Linked DNA regions of Massilia sp. METH4. The protein of the gene in region 1 binds, or shares a complex with, the protein of each later gene. Links are inferred from orthologs where the notes say so. Each region holds a gene or a part of one and is shown on either strand. Other genes may lie near its edges.

The links.
Region 2: the proteins of tldD (region 1) and pmbA are in contact, whole or in part, in a solved structure (PDB 5NJ9), measured with the Escherichia coli proteins. The link is inferred for Massilia sp. METH4 from one-to-one orthologs.

What each region holds. Positions count from the first base shown.
Region 1 is NZ_CP146614.1:3,104,455-3,114,696, forward strand. What follows is about bases 4,191-7,120. They hold tldD (metalloprotease TldD), read left to right. Parts: upstream 4,191-4,890; coding sequence 4,891-6,351; downstream 6,352-7,120. Other genes in these bases: V6Z91_RS13730 (carbon-nitrogen hydrolase family protein), read left to right, coding at 4,191-4,826; V6Z91_RS13740 (TonB-dependent receptor), read right to left, coding at 6,485-7,120. Outside these bases: V6Z91_RS13725 (YhdP family protein), read left to right, coding at 1-4,009; more of V6Z91_RS13730, read left to right, coding at 4,014-4,190; more of V6Z91_RS13740, read right to left, coding at 7,121-9,106; V6Z91_RS13745 (Ig-like domain-containing protein), read left to right, coding at 9,654-10,242. UniProt on the Escherichia coli protein: Metalloprotease involved in CcdA degradation. Suppresses the inhibitory activity of the carbon storage regulator (CsrA).
Region 2 is NZ_CP146614.1:970,765-981,008, reverse strand. What follows is about bases 3,628-6,559. They hold pmbA (metalloprotease PmbA), read left to right. Parts: upstream 3,628-4,383; coding sequence 4,384-5,736; downstream 5,737-6,559. Other genes in these bases: V6Z91_RS04340 (TRAP transporter substrate-binding protein), read left to right, coding at 5,823-6,559; yjgA (ribosome biogenesis factor YjgA), read right to left, coding at 3,677-4,291; mog (molybdopterin adenylyltransferase), read right to left, coding at 3,628-3,696. Outside these bases: V6Z91_RS04375 (fumarylacetoacetate hydrolase family protein), read left to right, coding at 1-124; V6Z91_RS04370 (aspartate aminotransferase family protein), read right to left, coding at 230-1,567; V6Z91_RS04365 (carboxymuconolactone decarboxylase family protein), read left to right, coding at 1,661-2,215; V6Z91_RS04360 (carboxylesterase), read right to left, coding at 2,376-3,047; more of mog, read right to left, coding at 3,058-3,627; more of V6Z91_RS04340, read left to right, coding at 6,560-6,911; V6Z91_RS04335 (hypothetical protein), read right to left, coding at 7,129-8,232; V6Z91_RS04325 (hypothetical protein), read right to left, coding at 9,098-9,493; V6Z91_RS04320 (hypothetical protein), read right to left, coding at 9,533-9,931; V6Z91_RS04315 (helix-turn-helix transcriptional regulator), read left to right, coding at 10,064-10,244.

The DNA.
Region 1 (10,242 bases):
GCGCTGGGCCGTGCTGCCGAACATCGACCGCTACAAGGGCGATATCGAGCGCCTCGCCAGCGGCGCCGCCGGCAATCCCGTGACGATCGACCGCATCTACGCGTCCTGGTCGGGCCTGCGCCCGAACCTGTTCCTGGGCGACGTGGTGCTGCGCGACAGCGCCGGCCAGCAAGCGCTGCGGCTGCCCAGCGTATCGGCCACGCTGTCGTGGTGGAGCCTGGCCACGCTGGACGTGCGCTTCGAATCGCTGGAACTGATCCGCCCCGACCTGGACGTGCGGCGCCAGCCCGACGGCAAGCTCTACGTCGCCGGCATCCTGGTCGACCCGAGCCGCAAGGATGATGGCCGCGGCGCCGACTGGCTACTGGGGCAGCGCGAGGTCGTCATCCGCGAGGGACGCGTGGTGTGGACCGATGCGCTGCGCGGCACCGAGCCGCTGGCCTTGCAGGACGTGAATGTGCTGCTGCAAAACGGCTGGCGCCGGCATCGGCTGGGCGCCACGGCCGCGCCGCCGCGCGCGCTGGGCGGCAAGCTCGACATTCGCGCCGACTTCAAGCAGCCGGCGTTCACGCAGCATGCGGCCGACGTCAAGCAGTGGCGCGGCACGCTGTACGCGGCCATGAGCGGCGCCGACCTGGCGGCCTGGAAGCCGCACCTGCCGTATCCGCACGAACTTGCTTCCGGCCGCGGCAGCCTGCGCGCCTGGCTCGATATCGACCGCGCGCGCCTGACGGGCGTGACGGCCGACGTGGCGCTGGAAGACCTGTCGGCCACCTTGGGCGCCGGGCTGCCGCGGCTGGACGTGGCGGCGCTGTCCGGCCGGCTGGCTTTCAGCGAGGACAAGGCGCCCCGCGGTGCCGACCGCGATGCGCCGTTCGGCATCTACGGCCACCGCGCCAGCGTCACCAACCTCGCGCTGCGCACACGCGATGGGGCAACCCTGGCGTCCACCACCGTGGCGGAGCGCACCACGCCGGCGACGAAGACCCACCCGGGGCGCACCGAAGTGACGGCCCCGGCGCTGGACTTGAAGGCGCTGGCCGAGCTGGCCACGCGCTTCCCGCTGCCTGCCGCGCAGCGCGGCCTCCTGGCCGACCTGGCGCCGCGCGGCCGCGTGGAAAACCTGCGTGCCGAGTGGCAGGGACCGCTGTCGGCACCGGCCGCGTGGCGTGTGCGGGCCGACTTGCGCGAGCTGGGCATGGCCGCGCTGGCCGCGCGTCCGGCCGTAGCGGCCAATGGCAGGGCGCCGGCGCTGCCGGCCATCCCTGCCTTGCCCGGCTTCGAGCGGCTGACGGGCACCCTCGATGCGCGCGACAGCGGTGGCAGCCTGGTGCTGGACGCGCCCGGCTTCGTGCTCGACATGCCGGCCTGGTTCGAAACCCGTGCGATGCCCTTCAGGAAGCTGCTGGTCGATGCCTCGTGGTCGCGTGACGATCAAGGCCTGCGCGTGGACCTGGGCCAGCTGGAATTCGACCAGGAAGGCTTGACCGGTTCCATCAGCGGCACGCACCGGCTGCCGGCCGGCAAGGATGGCAAGCTGGCCGGCCCGGGCGTGGCCGACATCACCGGCAAGCTCGATGCCTTCGTCATCAACCGTATCGGCCGCTACCTGCCGATCGCCACCCCGCCGCACCTGAAGGCCTGGCTGACCGGCGCGCTGGAAGCGGGAAGCGCCCACGACGTATCCCTGCGGCTGGCCGGCGACCTGGCGCATTTCCCGTTCGCGGCCGACACGCCCGGCTTCAGGGAGGGCGAGTTCCGCATCGCCGGCCGCATCCAGGACGGCCGGCTGAATTACGAACCGGCCCACTTCGCGCCGAACGGCACGTCGCCCATGTGGCCGCAGGCCGAGCAGATCCAGGGCAGCTTCGCGTTCGAACGGGCGCGCATGGAAATCCGCGCCGACACGGCCAAGACCGGCAACGTCCATCTCGCCGACGTGAAGGCCGTCATTGCCGACCTGATCCACCACGACAGCATCCTCGAGATCGACGGCAACGCGGCCGGCGCGATGAGCGATTACCTGCGCTACGTGGCCAACAGCCCCGTACTCGAATGGATCGGCCACTTCACCGACCAGACCACGGCGAGCGGCAATGCAAAACTGGCGCTCAAGCTGCACCTGCCCCTGAACCGTATCCGTGAAAGCAAGGTGAACGGCACTTTGCAATTGCAGGGCAACGATGTGACGTTATGGAACGACATGCCGACCGTGCTGCTCACGACCGGCAAGGTCGAATTCAACGAGCGGGGCGTGAACCTGAACGGCTTGAACGGCACGCTGCTCGGCGGCCAGCTCCTGGTCAGCGGCGGCACGCAGCGCGACGGTACCATCGCCGTGCGCATCGGCGGCACCATGACGGCGGAGGGCTTGCGCCGCACGTGGCCGGCACCGGCCATGCAGCGCCTGGCCAGCCACATCAGCGGCAGCACCCGCTACAACGGCTTGATCACGGCGCACAACCACCAGTACCAGGTCGTGGTGGAATCGCTGTTGACGGGCGTGGGCCTCGACTTGCCGGCACCGCTGAAGAAGGAAGCGGCTGACGCGCTGCCGGTGCATTTCGTCCTGAATGGCGCGGCCACTAACGAAGCCGGCCTGGCGCGCGACGATATTCACCTGTCGATCGGCAACGTGGTGGCGGGCGCCTGGCAGCGCCAGCGGCAGAGCCACGGCCAGGAGCGCGGCCCGTGGCAGCTGGTGCGCGGCGGCATCGGCGTCAACACGCCGGCGCCGGAGCCGGACAGCGGCATGGCGCTGAACGTGAACATGAAATCGCTGAACGTGGACGACTGGATGGCACTGGCCAGCGACATTGGCGGTGCCGGCGGCGCCAACGCGGCGGGTGCCGGCGAAGCGCCGAGCTTGACCCAGTACATCGTGCCGGAAATGATGGCGGCCCGGGCCGACGAGATGATCCTGGCCAGCCGCAAGCTCGACAGCGTGGTGCTGGGCGCCACGCACCGCGGCGGCGCCTGGCAGGCCAGCATCGATTCGAAACAGGCGAACGGCTACATCACGTGGGCCGAATCGCCGACCGGGCGCGGGCTGGGCAAGGTCACGGCCCGGCTGTCCAGCCTGATCATTCCCGAATCGGCGGCCGGCGACGTGAAGGACATGCTGGAACGCTCGGCCAGCTCGCCGGCGATCCCCGCGCTCGACATCGTGGCCGAACGGTTCGAGCTGTTCAACCGGCCGCTGGGAAGCCTGGAATTGCAGGCCTATAATGCCTTGATCACGTCGTCACGCGAGTGGCGCGTGTCGAAGTTGGCGCTCGTCAATGCCGACGGTGCGCTGCATGGCACCGGCCGCTGGGTCAGCCAGGGCGGGCGCCATGACAGCGCGCTCAATTTCAACCTGGAGATCGCCGATGCCGGCAAGCTGCTGGAACGCTTCGGCTTCGCCGACACGGTCAGGGGCGGCAAGGGCAAGCTGTCCGGCGACATCGCCTGGAAGGGGCTGCCGTATTCGCTCGACATCCCCACGCTGGCCGGCAAGCTGGAAATGAATGTGGAGAAGGGCCAGTTCCTGAAGCAGGACCCCGGAGCGGCGAAGCTGCTGGGCGTGCTGAGCCTGCAGGCGCTGCCGCGGCTGCTGAAGTTCGACTTCAACGACGTGTTCTCGCAGGGATTGCAGTTCGACGGGATCACCGCGAACGCCGTGATCGATGGCGGCATCGTGAAGACGGAGAACCTCAAGATGCACGGCGTGCAGGCCACCGTGCTGATGGCCGGCTCGGCCGATATCGCCAACGAGTCGACCAACCTGCACGTGGTGGTGATTCCCGAGCTGAACTTCGGCACGGCGCCGCTCGTGTATGCGCTGGCCGTGAACCCCGTGATCGGGCTGGGCAGCTACCTGGCCCAGCTGTTCCTGTCGCAGCCGATGATGAAGGCGCTCACGTACCAGATGCAGGTGACGGGGCCGTGGAAATCGCCCGTCATCACGAAATTGGATAACAACCGGATCGCCACCCCGGAATTGTCGAAAGCCACCCGAACCCAGTGAGGACATGATGACCGCCGTTGCCAACTTCGTTGCCGCCGTCCAGATGGTTTCCACGCCCGACGTGGAAGAGAATATCGCCACCGCCCGCCGCCTCGTCGGCCAGGCGGCGGGCTCGGGCTCCGGCCTGGTGGTGCTGCCCGAATACTGGCCGATCATGGGCCGCGCCGACACCGACAAGGTGGCCGTGGCCGAGCAACTGGGCAGCGGCATCATCCAGCGCACGATGGCCGAGCTGGCGCGCGAGCACGGCGTCTGGCTGTTCGGCGGCACGCTGCCGCTGGTCTCCGGCGAGGCGGGCAAGGTGCTCAACACCACGCTCGTGTTCGACCCGGCCGGCGAGCAGGTGTCGCGCTACGACAAGATCCACCTGTTCGGCTTTGCCAACGAAAGCGAGTCCTACGACGAGGCGCGCACCATCGTGCCGGGCAAGCACGTGGGTACCGTCGCCACGGACGCGGGCAAGGTGGGCATGGCGATCTGCTACGACCTGCGCTTCCCGGAACTGTTCCGCGCCATGGGGCCGGTGGACCTGATCGTGGTGCCGGCGGCGTTCACGTACACCACCGGCGCCGCCCACTGGGACACGCTGCTGCGCGCGCGGGCAATCGAGAACCAGTGCTATGTGCTGGCCTCGGCCCAGGGCGGCACCCACGTCAACGGCCGCCGCACGTGGGGGCACAGCCAGCTGATCGACCCGTGGGGCGAGGTGCGCGCCATCATCGAGGAAGGCGAGGGTGTTGTTGGCGGGCTCATCGATCATGAACTGATCGCCAGCGTGCGGCAGAAGCTGCCGGCCCTCCGCCACCGGACGATGTAAGGCCGAGGCAGGCATGCTCGCTATCCACTACAATGACACCCAGTCATAGATCGGGATTACCAAGATGAAACCATTCGAACCGAACCTCTCCTCGCTGGCGGTCGCGCGCGATGTGCTGCTGACGCCGTTCGGCCTGGACGAAGCCAAGCTGATCAAGACGCTGGGCACCATGTTCACGCACAAGGTCGACTATGCCGACCTGTACTTCCAGTTCACCAAGAACGAAGGGTGGAGCCTGGAAGAGGGCATCGTGAAGACGGGCAGCTTCTCGATCGACCAGGGCGTGGGCGTGCGCGCCGTGTCCGGCGAGAAGACGGCGTTCTCGTACTCCGACGAGATTTCCGAAGCCGCCCTGCTCGACGCCGCCGCGGCCACGCGCACGATCGCGCGCGCCGGCTCCGGCAAGATCAAGGTGGCCGGCAGCCTGGCCCAGCAGGGCGGCCGCTCGCTGTACCTGCCGAACGACCCGATCGCGTCGCTGGACGCGGCGGCGAAAGTGAAGCTGCTCGAGCGCGTGGAAAAGATCGCCCGCGCGAAAGACCCGCGCGTGGTGCAGGTGATGGCCGGCTTGGCCGGCGAATACGACGTGGTGCTGGTGGTGCGCAGCGACGGCGTGCTGGCGGCGGACATCCGCCCACTGGTGCGCGTATCGGTCACCGTCATCGTCGAGCAGAACGGCCGGCGCGAGATGGGCACGTCCGGCGGCGGCGGCCGCTACGATTACGGCTACTTCACCGACGAGCTGCTCACCCAGTATGCGGAAGACGCCGTCAAGGGCGCCCTCGTCAACCTCGATTCGCGCCCGGCCCCGGCCGGCCCGATGACCGTGGTGCTGGGCCCGGGCTGGCCCGGCATCCTGCTGCACGAGGCGATCGGCCACGGCCTGGAAGGTGATTTCAACCGCAAGGGGTCGTCCACGTTCTCCGGCCGCATCGGCGAGCGCGTGGCAGCCAAGGGCGTGACGGTGGTGGACGACGGCACGCTGCCGGACCGCCGCGGCTCGCTCAACATCGACGACGAAGGCAACCCGACGCAGTGCACGACCCTGATCGAGGACGGCATCCTGCGCGGCTACATCCAGGACACGATGAACGCGCGCCTGATGAAGATGCCCGTGACGGGCAATGCCCGCCGCGAATCGTTCGCCCACCTGCCGATGCCGCGCATGACGAACACCTACATGCTGGCGGGCGACAAGGACCCGGCGGAAATCCTGGCGTCCGTGAAGAACGGTCTGTTCGCGGTGAACTTCGGCGGCGGCCAGGTCGACATCACGAACGGCAAGTTCGTGTTCTCGGCCAGCGAAGCCTACATGATCGAGAATGGCAAGATCACCTACCCGGTGAAGGGCGCCACCCTGATCGGCAACGGCCCGGACGTGCTGAACCGCGTCTCCATGATCGGCAACGACATGAAGCTGGACCCGGGCGTGGGCGTATGCGGCAAGGAAGGCCAGAGCGTGCCGGTGGGCGTCGGCCAGCCGACCTTGCGCCTGGACGGCGTCACCGTCGGCGGCACCGCGTAACCCCCGCTCCGCTCGAAGAAAAGGCGCCTCCCGGCGCCTTTTTTGTTTCCTGAAAAATGGGGACGTACTCCATTTCCCAGGAAATATTGCCCAGAAAATGGGGTCTGTCCCCGTTTTCCGGGCAACGTTGCAGTTAGAACGTGTACGCCCCCCGCAGGTAGAGGGCGCGCCCGATCGGATCGGTATAGCGCGGGTCATACCCCTTCTGGAACACCGTGCCCTGGTTCGAGAACGGTGGCTCCTTGTCGAACAGGTTCTTCACGCCAGCCGTCAGCGTGATGTTCTTGAAGCCGGTATAGGTGCCCGACAGGTTCACCAGGCTGTACGACGACACGCGGTTGAAGTATTGCGCGTCGACGAGGTTCTGGTCGTCATAGCGTGTCTTGAAGTTGTGGGCCAGCGTGGCACTCCACGGGCCCGAGCGCCACGTCAGCGCCGCGTTGTGCCGCCAGCGGAATACCACGTAGTTGTCCGCGTAACGGCCCACGTTCTCGATGAACTCGCCGTCTCGCTCGTTCTGGTACTTGTAGCTGTGCACCCAGGTGCCGTCCAGCGTGAACGTCAGTCCACCCCAGCTGTGGTTCGGCGTGCGCGCGGTGAGGCTGACGTCGATACCGTCCGTCTCCACCTTGCCCAGGTTTTCGTTCAAGTCCCAGATGGCGTTCGGCGAGCCGTCCGGGAAGCGCAGGAAGCGGTCGCGGTATTTGTCGAAGTTGCCGTAGATCGTCTGTTCCGGCAGCGCGCCGATCTTGTCGCGCAGGTGGATGTCCCAGTAATCGATCGCCAGCGTGAGGGCCGGCACCGGCTCGAATACGGCGCCAACGGAGAAGGTGCGCGATTTTTCCGGCTTCAGATCCGGGTTGCCGCCTTGCAGCTTGAACTGTTGCAGGTCGCAGTCGCGCAGCGGATTTGCGCCCGGCTGTGGCACGCCGCCGGGGCACAGGATCGGGTCGTTATAGCTGTTGCTCGTGTCGTTGCGTGACAGCGGGGCGTTCTTCTCGAACAGCGTGGGGGCGCGGAAGCCCGTGCTGGCCGAACCACGCAGCACCACGGTCTGGTGTGGCTGGTAGCGTAGCGAAGCTTTCGGGTTCCACGTGCTGCCGGCATCGCTGTAGTGGTCGTAGCGGGCGGCCAGCGACGCTTCCAGGTTCTTCAGGAACGGCGCGCTGACTTCGCCGAACACCGCCTGGATCGTGCGGCTGCCATCCTTCGACAGCGAGCCGGAGAGGCCCGAGCTCGCCGCCTGCCCGGCGATGTCGCGGTTGACGTTGAAGTCCGCCTTCTCGTGCCGCAGCTCGGTGCCGAAGGCCACGGCGAACTTGCCGCCAGCCATGTCGAACAGTTCGCGGCTGGCCTTGAAGTCGAACGCGGTCTGCTGGTTCTTGGCGTCCTGCACGCGACCGCGCAGTGCCGTGGTGGCCAGGTAGGCGCGGCCCGCCTCGTTCTGCATGCCGAACGGGTTGAGTATGCCGTTCAGCACGCCTGCGGCGAAGCTGGCGTCCTGCACGTAGCCGCCCGTGAAGTTTTCCTCGGACCGGCTCTCCGACCAGGACAGCCCGCCCTCGTAATCCCAGCCGGCGATGATGCCTTCCAGCGAGCCGACCAACCGGGTGCCGCGGCCCTTCGACTGGATCTGGCGCTGCCCCGCCTCGGTCGGCCGCCAGCTCACGTTCAGGGGTTCGCCGGACAACCCCGGCTGGGCCGGCACGCCGCCGGCATTGCCCGGGTAGTAGGGGCTCGACGCCGGCAAGATCAGGCCGGTCTGCGGCGGCGGCGCGGTGCGCGACATGACGTTATTCACCGAATAGAGCAACTCGACGGACGCCGTGTGGTCGGTGCCAACTTTCCGGCTGGCCCTGCCGTACGCGGTGATGCGTTCCTGCTCCGGAATGTTGTCGATCAAGCGCGTGTAATCCTGCCGGCAGGTGCCGTCGCTGGCGCGCGGCACCGAGAGCGGCGCATCGCAGCCCGTCGCGAAGCCGGGGTTGCCAGCGACCTCGGTGACGGGGTCGAAGTAATTGGCCGGGAACGGCGTGCCCGAGGTCTCGTTCAAGCCCCGTTCGGGGATCACGCCGGTGGCCGAGAACGGCCGCTGCTGCGAGGTCAGCACATCCTGCTTGTGGTAGTCGAACACGCCCAGCATGGCCCAGCGGTCGCGTTCCAGGTCGCCGCCGCCGACCGTGACGTTGGCGCGCCGCTCGCGGCCGCCCGTCTCTTCCGGGAACGTGGCTTCCACGGCGATGGTGGCACGGTCCACGGCCCGCTTGGTAATGAAGTTGATCACGCCGCCGATCGCGTCCGTGCCATAAATGGCCGAAGCGCCGTCGCGCAGCACTTCCACGCGTTCCAGCGCCGCCACCGGGATCAGGTTCAGGTCGACGCTGGCGCCATCGTAGGGGTGGGTGGCCAGCCGGCGGCCGTTCAGCAGCACCAGCGTCTTGTCGCCGCCCAGTCCGCGCAGGTCGGCCGTGGCCTGGCCGCCCGTCGGCAAGCCGCTGGCATTGCCGCCCACGGCGTTGGCCGCGCCGAAGCTGCTCTGGTTCGACGGGATCCGGTCCAGCACTTCCTGCGCTGTGGTCAGCCCCTGCTTCACGAATTCCTCGGCGCGGAACACGGTCAGCGGCGTGGCGGTTTCGGTCTGGATGCGCTTGATCGACGAGCCGGTGATTTCGACGCGGGCCATCTGGCCTTCCTCGGCTTGTTGGGCGTGGGCAGCGAGAGGCGCCAGCGCGATCGGCAGGCCAGCCAGGCTCATACCCAGGCGACGACAGAACGGGTGGGTCCAACGGTGGCTGCTGTGCGGTTGTTCCATGGTTCAGGGCTCCTATACAAACAGTTGACGGTTCTTTTTGCTCTGCATCGTATGAATTGATGCTTGCAACCTGACTTTGCCACGGAATGTTTGCTCTGCTACAGGAAGTACGCGAACCGAGGCGAGTTTTCAGGACTTTTCAACATGAAATTCTCAAAAAAGCAACACTCCGGGATAAATACCCAGCATGTGACAATCGGAGAGTATTACGGCAGAGGTCGTACTGTAGAGTTGAACGATTAATCACATCAAAATCCTCGGGGGGAGTATGGCCGGTCAGCATTCGCGCTTGTGGACGCATTTGACGTCACTCGTGATGCAGTTGGCGTTGCTTTGTGCGTTGTATGCGCCATTTGTCCCAATAGCGCATGCGGGATGTATCAGCGGGCAATGCCAAGCTCCGGCAATTAATCCCATGACCCCTTCGGGTGGCAACTCCTATGTTGAAGGAGCCGCTATCGCAGTCTCAGGTGTGGCGCGCGGGAATGTGGTGACCAACTCGATCGGCGATGCTTATTCGTTCTACGTCGAGAAGGTCGAGATATACGTGGACGGTAATTTGGTCGGCACTGCTGCCCTTGGTCCTCGAACCGCGGACGAATATGACATCCCGATCAGGGACTTCTCTTATACGATTACAGGCTTGAGCGTTGGATTCCATTCGATTGGTGCAAGGGCATTCGACAATGGGTCCAACATCGGCGCGGCAGCCGGTTCTACCCGAACTGTATGGATTGAAGTGGTGGCTAACGACGCGCCGGTAGTCCAGGTAAGTGCTTCGGCAACGAAGGCGTCGGCGCCTGGAACGATCACAATGAGTGCGACGGCAACCGACAGCGTTGGCGGAATGGATTCTGTCGAATTTCTCGCCAATGGCACGCCGCTGACAAGTTATCGCATTTACGGGAACTATACCTACACCTGGACAAATGTTCCGGCAGGGACGTATTCGATTACCGCTCGGGCGTACGATATCCATGGAAAGACAGGTACGTCGACACCGGTTTCAGTAACGATCAGCCCGCCTGCCAACTCTCCGCCGTCGGTAACACTCGCCCCCAGCAGCCCGGACACAGTCG
Region 2 (10,244 bases), 2.1 Mb from region 1 along the record:
CGGCACGCCGCCCGGCGTGGGCATGGCGCGCAAGCGCTTCCTGAAGAAGGGGGATTTCCTGCGGCTGGGCATTGCCGGACTGGGCGAGCAGCAGCAGGATGTGATCGGGTTCCAGCAGTTCTAGTACGCCAGCAAATGTTTCCGTAAAAATGGGGACGTACCCCGTTTTTGCGGAAACATTGCACGGGAAATGGGGTCTGTCCCCATTTTCCGGGCAATGCCGCAAGCATCAAGCCGGCCGGATCGCCACCAACGCCTTCTCCACCGCATCCGACAACCGCGTGACGATCTGCCCCAGGTCCGCCTCGGTGGCGATGAACGGCGGCGCCAGCAAAATGTGGTCGCCGCGCTTGCCGTCGGCGGTGCCGCCCATCGGATACACCATCAGGCCACACGCCAGGGCCTTTTCCTTCACCGCCGCGTGCAGCTTCAGGTCCGGGTCGAACGGGCGCTTGGTCGCGCGGTCCTGCACCAGTTCCAGCCCCACCAGCAGGCCGCGGCCGCGGATGTCGCCCACGTGCGGATGGCCGCCGAAGGCGTCGCGCAGCATGCGCCGCAGCGTGGTGCCGCGCACGGTGGCCGCGCCCAGCAGGCAGTCGCGCTTGATCACTTTTTGCACGGCCAGCGCGGCGGCCGCCGCGACCGGGTGCGCGTTGTACGTGTGCCCGTGCTGGAAGATGCCGCTGCCGTTGCGCAGGCGCTCCACCACGTGGTCGCGCGCCAGCAGGGCGCCGATCGGCTGGTAGCCGGCCGCCAGGCCCTTGCCCAGCGCCACCAGGTCGGGCACCACGCCATCCTGCTCGATGGCGAACAGCGTGCCGGTGCGGCCCATGCCGCACATGACTTCGTCGGCGATGAACAGGATGCCGTACTTGTCGCACAGCGCCCGCACCCCCTTGAAGTAGCCGGGCGTGGGCGGCACGGCGCCCAGGGTGGCGCCCACCACCGTCTCGGCACAGAAGCCGATGATGTTTTCCGGGCCCACTTCCAGGATCTTCTGCTCCAGCTCGGCGATCAGGCCGGCCGTGTACTCGTTGATATCCTGGCCGGGCGGGCGGTGGCGGTATTCGTAGCAGGGCGAGACGCGCGGCACGTCCATCAGCAGCGGCTCGAACTGCTTGCGGCGCGCTTCGTTGCCGCCCAGCGCCAGTGCACCGAGCGTATTGCCGTGATAGCTCTGCTTGCGGGCGATGAAGATGCGCCGCTGGCGCTCGCCGTTCTCCACGAAGAATTGCCGCGCCATCTTCAGCGCCGCCTCGATCGCCTCGGAACCGCCGGATACCAGGTACACGTTGTTCAGGTCGCCCGGCGCGTCCGTGGCCAGGCGCTGCGCCAGTTCCTCGGCCGCGTCGGTGGTGAAGAAGCCGGAGTGGGCATAGGCCGTCGTCTTCATCTGCGCGCTCATCGCCGCCAGCACGTCCGGATGGCTGTGGCCCAGCGAGGACACGGCGGCGCCCCCGCTCGCGTCGATATAGGTATTGCCATTGCTGTCGCGCATGTACATGCCGAAGGCGCACACGGCGGTGGGGGGCGTCTGGCGCAGGTTCCGGTGGATCATTTGGGTCATGATGTCCTCGTTGGGGTGTCGACCGGTCGACAGTAGCCCGCGAGCAACACCAAGACTTTGATTTTTCCCCTGCCGTGAGCGAATATTGCCGTCATGTCAGACCGCCTTCCCCCCATCCCGCCCGAGCATATGACGCCGGAACAACGGGCCGCCGCCCAGGACGTGATCGCCGGCCCGCGCGGCGCGCTGTACGGCCCCTTCGTTCCGCTGCTGCGCAGCCCTGAACTGATGAGCTCTGTCCAGCACGTGGGCGAGTACCTGCGTTACCGCAGCGCGATCGGCACGCGGCTGTCGGAACTGGCCATCCTCGTCACGGCCCGGCAGTGGAACCAGCAGGTGGAATGGGCAATCCATGCGCCGATCGCCGCCGAAGCGGGCATTGCCCCGACCGTCATCGACGCGATCGCGCACCGGCGCCCGCCCGCCGGCCTGGCGTCGGACGAGCAGGCGGTCTACGACTTCTGCATGGAGCTGCAACGGGACAAGCGCGTCACCGACGCCACGTACGGCGCCGCGCTGCGCCTGTTCGGCGAGCACGGCGTGACGGACCTGATGGGATTGAACGGCTACTACACCCTGTTGGCAATGGTGATGAACGCCGCGCAGTCGGCGGCGCCGGAGTCGACGGCAGTTCCGCTGCCGGAGTAGCGGCAGCCGAAGAAGCCGCGCTGCGTCCTGGTGTCGTACACCGGCTTTGCCGGTGTACGACACCGGTTTTCGGCACCGCAGTCGCCGACTTCGGCAGGGAAAACCGGTGTCTGACACCAATTCCGCTGGAATTGATGTCAGACACCTATCCTCTCAGCCGTTATCTCTTGAGGACTTTCTGCAGCCAGCCGGAAATGTCGGCCACTTCTTCCGGGCAGACGGAGTGCTGCATGTAGTAGTCGTGCCACTCGACCTGGTAGCCCAGCGCCTTCAGCGCGTCGCGCGAGGCGGTGGCGCGGGCGAGCGGCACTACCGGGTCCAGGCGGCCGTGGGCGAGGAAGATCGGCGTGTCCGCATTGGCGGCGTTGCGCTCGGCGGCCGTTTTGTCAGCCAGCGGCAGGTAGCCGGACAGGCACAGCAGCCCGGCCAGCTTTTCCTTGTAGCGCAGGCCCGTCTGCAGGGTCATCGCGCAGCCTTGCGAGAAGCCGCCCAGGATGATGCGGCTGGCCGGAATGCCGCGCGATTTCTCCCGCTCGATCAGCGCTTCCACCTGGAGCTGCGAGGCGCGCAAGCCCTTTTCGTCTTCCTGGCGGCCAAGGTCGGTATGCACGATGTCGTACCATGCGCGCATCGTGTAGCCGCCGTTGATCGTCACCGGCATGGTGTTCGCGTGCGGGAAGATGAAGCGGATGCCGGGCAGGCCGGAGAGATTCAGTTCCTGCACGAACGGCACGAAGTCGTTGCCGTCCGCCCCCAGGCCATGCAGCCAGATGATCGCCACCTGCGGATTGTCGTTGGTGGCGACTTCGATGTTCGGTAACACGTCGATCATGGATTCCTCGTCATTGCAGTGGGGTGTCGGCCGCCTTGTTGCGGATGGCCGATTTCGGCCGGAACGCCTTGCACACGGCGGCATCGGTCTCGATATACGGCCCACCGATCAGGTCCACGCAGTATGGCACCGCGGCAAAGATGCCGGCAGCCAGTACGTTGCCGGCGTCATCCTTCAAGCCTTCCAGCGTTTCCTTGATGGATTTCGGCTGGCCGGGCAGGTTCATCACCAACGCGGCGTGGTCGGTAGTCTCGCGGATCACCGCCACCTGCCGCGACAGGATCGCGGTGGGCACGAAGCGCAGGCTGATCTGCCGCATCTGCTCGCCGAAGCCCGGCATTTCCTTCGTGCCGATGGCCAGCGTGGCTTCCGGCGTCACGTCGCGGCGGGCCGGGCCGGTGCCGCCCGTGGTCAGCACCAGATGGCATTTCACGGTATCGACCAGCTCCACCAGCGTCGCTTCGATCGTGGCACGGTCATCGGGGATCAGGCGCGTCTCCACGCGGAAGGGCGTGGTGATCGCGCGCTTGAGCCAGTCTTCCAGCGCCGGAATCCCCTGGTCCTGGTATACGCCGCCGCTGGCCCGGTCGGAGACCGACACCAGGCCCACGACCAGCAAATTCGCCAGTTCACTCGGCTCGATCGTCATCCTCGTCTTCCTCTTCGTCGGCATCGGCCTCGGCCTGCTTGGCGGCGCCGCGCGCCTTGGTATCCAGTTCCTTCAGGATCTGGAAGATTTCGCGGTAAGCCTTCGGCGGCTTGTTTTCGGCCTGTTCCTTGCGCGCATTGCGGATCAGGGTGCGCAGGTGCTGCGCATCGAGTTCCTGGTGCTCGGCCAGCAGCGCGGTCAATGCCTGATCGTCGGCCAGCAGCTTTTCGCGGCGGCGTTCCAGCGCGTGCAGCGCGGCCGTATCGGCCTTCGAGGCGCCTTTCCAGCCTTCGATCGTGCGCTGGATGACGGCCACTTCCTCTTCCGTCAGCGTGCGCATTTTCTTGCCAACGAATTGCAGCTGCCGGCGGCGGCCTTCGTGGTTCTTGATGTTCTGGCATTCCAGAATGGCATCCCGCACGTCTTCCGGCATCGGCACGCGCTTGACGCGGTCGCGCGGCTGTTCCACCAGTTCGAGGCCCAGCGCCTGCAGGGCGTCGGACTGGCGTTTCATTTCGGTTTTGGAAGGGCGCTCGTACTTTTCCTGGAATTCGGAAGAATCGAAGCCGACGGCCCCGCGGTTTGCATTTGGCATGATAGAAAAACGCGCCATTCAGGCGCGCCTGTAAAAACGGTAAACGGCTGCTATGATAACTGTTTTAATGCTTAGCCGACCAAAAACACCCTATGAGCGAATCGCATTTCACCCACAGCCAGGACCAGTTGAAACAGCTTGCGCGGGACGTATTGGCCTATGCGCGGGAGAAGGGCGGCACCGATGCCGCCGTCGAGATCAGCGAGGGTAGCGGGCTGTCGGTGTCGGTGCGCAAGGGCAAGATCGAAACGATCGAGCAGAACAAGGACAAGGGCCTCGGCGTCACCGTGTTCGTCGGCAAGAAACGCGGCAATGCCTCCACGTCGGACTTTTCCACCGATTCGCTGCGCGCCACCGTGGAAGCGGCCTACAACATCGCCCGCTTCACGGCGGACGATGAAGCGGCCGGCCTGGCCGAAGAGGAACTGCTGGAGCGCGACCCGCGCGACCTGCAACTGTTCTACCCGTGGGCCATCACCACCGAGGAAGCGGTCACGCTGGCGCAGCGCGCCGAAGCGGCGGCCTTCGCCGTCGATCCGCGCGTGACGAACAGCGAAGGCGCCGGCGTGCACGTGCAGCAGTCGCACTTCGTGTCGGCCAACTCGCGCGGCTTCATCGGCGGCTATCCGTATTCGCGCCACACCATCTCGGCCACGCCGATCGCCGGCAAGGGCGCCCACATGCAGCGCGACGACTGGTACAGCTCGGTGCGCGACCCGAAGAAGCTGGCCACGCCGGAAGCGATCGGGCGCTACGCCGCCGAACGCGCGCTGGCGCGCCTGCACGCGCGCCAGATCACCACCCGCACCGTGCCCGTGCTGTTCGAGGCGCCGCTGGCCGCGGGCCTGCTGGGCGCCTTCGTGCAGGCCACGTCCGGCGGTGCGCTGTACCGCAAGTCCACCTTCCTGCTCGATACGCTGGGCCAGCAGGTGTTCCCGGAACACGTGCAGGTCTCCGAAGACCCGCACGTGATCGGCGGCATCGGCTCGGCGCCGTTCGACGAGGAAGGTGTGCGTACGCGATACCGCGACGTGGTCAAGGACGGCATCCTGCAAGGCTATTTCCTGTCCACGTACACGGCCCGCAAGCTGGGCATGCAAACCACCGGCAATGCCGGCGGCTCGCATAACCTGTCGCTGACGTCCACGCTCACGCGGCCGGAAGACGACTTCGCCGGCATGCTGAAGAAGATGGGGACCGGCCTGCTGGTCACGGAACTGATGGGCCAGGGCACCAACTACGTGACGGGCGATTATTCGCGCGGCGCCTCCGGCTTCTGGGTCGAGAACGGCATCATCCAGTATCCGGTCGAGGAAATCACGATCGCCGGCAATATGAAGGAAATGTTCCGCCAGATCGTGGGGATCGGCAACGACGTACTGATCCGTGGCACGAAACAGACGGGTTCCATCCTGATCGAAAAGATGGTCGTCGCCGGCAACTGAATTGTTGCCACGCCATCGGCGTTTCCCTACACTGTCCTGAGCAGTAGCGTATTCCGTAACGTTATAAAACATCCTCAGGAGACCGTATGGAACGTCGACGCTTCATTGCGAAGGCTGCCGCGGGCGCGGGAGCCGGCATCATCGCCGCGCCCGCCATCGCGCAGTCCCAGCCCGCCATCACCTGGCGCCTCGCCTCCAGCTTCCCCAAGTCGCTGGACACCATCTTTGGTGCTTCGGATACCTTCACCCGCCGCATCTCCCAGCTTACCAACGGCAAGTTCACGATCCGCTCGTTCGCGGCCGGCGAGATCGTGCCAGGCCTGGCGGTGCTCGACGCCGTGCAGGGCAACACCGTGGAGTGCGGCCACAGCGCCTCGTACTACTACTTCGGCAAGGACAGTGCGTTCTCGTTCGATTGCGCCGTGCCGTTCGGGCTCACGTCGCGCCAGCACACGGCGTGGTACGACCAGGGCGGCGGCCGCGAGCTGATGCGCGCCTTCTTCAAGGACTACAACATCATCAACTTCCTGGGCGGGAACTCGGGCACGCAGATGGGCGGCTGGTTCCGCAAGGAGATCAAGTCGCTGGCCGACCTGAAGGGCACCAAGATGCGCGTGGCGGGCTTTGCCGGCAGGGTGCTGGAACGCCTCGGCGTGGTGCCGCAGCAGCTGGCCGGGGGCGATATCTACCCGGCGCTGGAAAAGGGCACGATCGACGCGGCCGAATGGGTGGGCCCCTACGACGATGAAAAGCTGGGCTTCTTCAAGGTGGCGCCGTTCTACTACGCGCCCGGCTGGTGGGAACCGTCCGCCTCCTTCTCGTTCTACGTGAACCTGAAGGAATGGGAAAAGCTGCCGAAGGATTACCAGGCCGCGGTGGAAGTGGCCACGTATGAAGCGCACGTGACCATGCAGGCAGAATACGACGTGAAGAACCCCGCTGCCCTGGCCCGCCTGCTGAAGAACGGCGTGAAGCTGCGCACCTACCCGCGCGACGCCATGGACGCCTGCTACAAGACGGCCACCGCGGTGATGGAAGAGGAAGCGTCGAAGAACGCCAAGTTCCGCAAGATCTACGAGCCGTGGAAAAGGTTCCGGCAAGACCAGAACCAGTGGGCCTCGGTGGCCGAGGCGCCGATCCAGAATTACCTGATTTCCGCGGGGCGCGGGAAGTAGTGGCCCGGGGCTGGCCAAAGCCGGTGCCTGTCATCTCATGGAGAAGAAGCCACCGGCGCTCGCGTCATGGTGTCGTACACCGGCTTTTCGGTGTACGACACCGGTTTTCGCCAGATCTTGTCGACTATGGCTGGGAAAACCGGTGTCGTACCGCTGCGGCGGACCGACCTGAAGGTGTACGACACCAGTCACTTGAAACAGGCCGATCGCCGGAGCATCACTTGCACAGCGCACTGCGCGGCATTCCGCAACTGATCAAGCTGCCCACATCCGGATTCGACAGGTAGTCCAGGTGCCCCCGCACCGGGTCCTGCAACAGCCCGAAATACGTGGGCGCGTTCGACACCAGCACGTTGAACACGGTCGTTCCATCCTCGCGGTAGCGTTCCGGCGGCAGGGTATGGGTTAGCACGTCGCTGGGATCGCTGAAGGCGACCAGGGTCAGCGGGGCCGCGGCACCGCGGCGGTCGGCCACCGGCGCGCGCCGCTTTTGCAGCAGCCGTTGCAGGCTGTCCGGCGGCGGCGCCTGCATGACCGTCGGCGCGGCGGACGCCGGCGCGAGCGGCTGTTCGGCCATTTGCAAGAGCGGGATCTGGTTGGCGGCCATGATCAGCCACGCCGTGCGCTGGAGCTCGCGCGCCGCGACCTGGGCCGCGCGGCTCGGCGCCGGTTCGTCCAGCATGCGCAGCAGGGTGTCGTACAGGATCTTGCTGCCCAGGCTTTCCGAGATCACCACCAGCGGTGCGTCCGTGTCGCCGCCTTCGGTGGCGGCCAGGATCGCGTCGCGCATGCGCAGCTGGATCTGCTCGCGCGCCGCGCCTTCGTAGACCAGCGCATCGGGCAGGCAATCGTCCAGCAGCCAGTCCTTCACTTTCGCGTTCAGGCGGGCGCGCACCGGTGTGAAGGGCGGGGCGCCCGAGCAGATCGGCGACTTGTCGGTCTGGTCGTAGCACAGCTGCTGCTTGATCGGCGTGGTCAGCGGCGACCAGATCAGCGACTTGAAGTGGATCGCACCATGCGGGGTATCGACCCGGATCGGCACGATCTCGATGGCGGGTGCGGCGGCGCGCTGCACCGGCCCCGGCGTGACATTCGCCGACAATTGCGCGGCCAGCGTGTCGATGGTTTCCTTCGCCCACGTCGCGTCGTGCGTGCACATGCCGTGCACCAGCAGCACGTCGGTTCTCTTTGCCGGGGCGCGGGCAGCGAAATCGATCAGGCCGGGAAAGCGGGCATCGGCCTCCATGAACCGGGGCGGGCGGTAGGGCGTGGTGCAGCCGGCAAGCAGCGCGGCAACGGCCAGCAGGGCAAGGGTGCGCATGACGGGTCTCCTCGATGGGTTCGTATCCCCATCATTGTGCCGCCCAGCTTGCCACATTTGTGTTGGATCAAACCACGCGCACGCAATGCGTCATTCCACGACCATCACCTTCGCCGCGCTGTCGATCTTCCGCACGAAGCGCACGATGGCCTCGGTGGTGATGGTGTCGATCTGCCCGGCCATGCGGCGATCGAACGGGTGGTCGTCGAAGGCCACGTTGGCGCGGAACATGCGCCCGCCGAGACGCGTCACGCTGCGCACGCGGACGGTGATCGGTTCGAAGCCTGCCTCCTTCAGCCAGGCTTGCGCTTCCTCGCGCGTTTCCACCTGGCCGGCCGGTGCGCTGGCCGCCGCATACGTTTCCAGCACCCACTGGTTCGAGTTCTGGTAGCGCGTCGAATACGCGTAGGACAGCATGTTGTAATGGGGCTCGTGCAGCCGTCGCGCAGTGCGCGTGGCCACCAGTTGCGCCAGCCGCTCCTGCACCTCGGGGCCGGGAATCACCACCTGCGCCTCGTAGCGGAACAGGCGGAGAGGAAGAAATTGCCCAGGCCTTCGTTGTACAGGCCAGAGGAAGCCGTGCCGCACTCGTTCAGCTCGTGCACCACGGTCCAGCGCCCCGCCGCGTGGTCGCGCACCACGATGCCCATGTGCGAGTAGCGCAGGCCGTACTTGCTCAAGTCCTGGCCCGCGCGCGAAATCAGCACCGCCTTGGCGCCGCTGGCATCGAGCGCCTGGAACGTGCGCTGGGCAAGGTCCAGCGACTTCACCGTGTCCGTCACCGCCATCGGCACTTCCTCGCACGGCTGGCCGGCCCAGGCGGGCGCGGCGAAGGCCAGGCAGGCGGCGAACAGAAGGGGGCGCATCATTTCACCTCCGCGTGATGCAGCAGGGCCTTGCCCAGCTCATTGGGAACGAAGGCAAGCACCTTGCCGGACAGGACGAGCAGGTGGCCGGTGGACGTGGCCACCACGTCCAGCGTGGTGCCGGCGGCAACGGAGAGCTGCTGCGCCGCCCGGCCGGACAGGCGCACCGTGGCCTTGCTGGCGTTCGACGTGTTCGTCAACAGCAGTTCCACGCCGTCGCCCACCTTTTCCACGCTCTCGACCACGGTGGAACCGGTTGCGGCGATCGATCCGACGACGACCAGGCCCGACAGCAGGCCGCTGATCATCGACGCCTCGGAAGCGGTGCCGGCTCGGGCCGCGGGCATGCCCCCCAGCAGGGATGCGGCCAGTACAAGGGAAAGAATGCGTTTCATGATGAATGACTCCGTGCAGTGATCGTGCAATGGTGTGGTTCAGGATTCGCGCGCGCTGCGCAGCAATGCCTTGCCGGCCGCATTGGGCACGAAGGCGATTACCTTGCCCGCGGCCACGAGCACATGGCCGGTGCTGGTGGCCGTCACGTCCACGGCGGTGCCGGCCGCCACCGACAAGCCCTCGGCCGCCTTGCCGGACAAGCGCACCGTGGCGCGGCTGCCATCGGCCGCGCTTTCCAGCAGCAGGTCGACGCCTTCGCCCGTTTTCTCCAGCGCCACCACGACGACGCTGCCGGCCAGCACCACGGGCACCAGCGACCCCACCACCACGACACCGGAAGCTTCCCCGATCGCTTGCGAAGGGGCCGAACCATCGGCGGCATGGCCGGTGGCGCAGGCAAGGCTCAACAGGGTAAGGCACAGCAGGCGTTTCATCATTGTCTCCAAACAAGTAAAAATGACAGTGCACGCATCATCGGTGCCGCGGGCCAGGCAGGCAATCGATATCCCGGCAGTTGCGGGCCGACCCTGCTAAAGTATCGGAAAGCGATACTTTCAAAGGATAAGCCTATGCCCGGCAGCGCGATGTTGGTCGAGGGACTGAAACGTGAACTGAAGGCGCGCGGCATCACCTACGCGGAGCTGGCGCGGCGCATCGGCATGTCCGAGGCCAGCGTGAAGCGCATGTTCGCGCAGCGCAGCTTCAGCTTGCAGCGTCTCGACGAAGTACTGGCGGCGGCCGGCATCGACC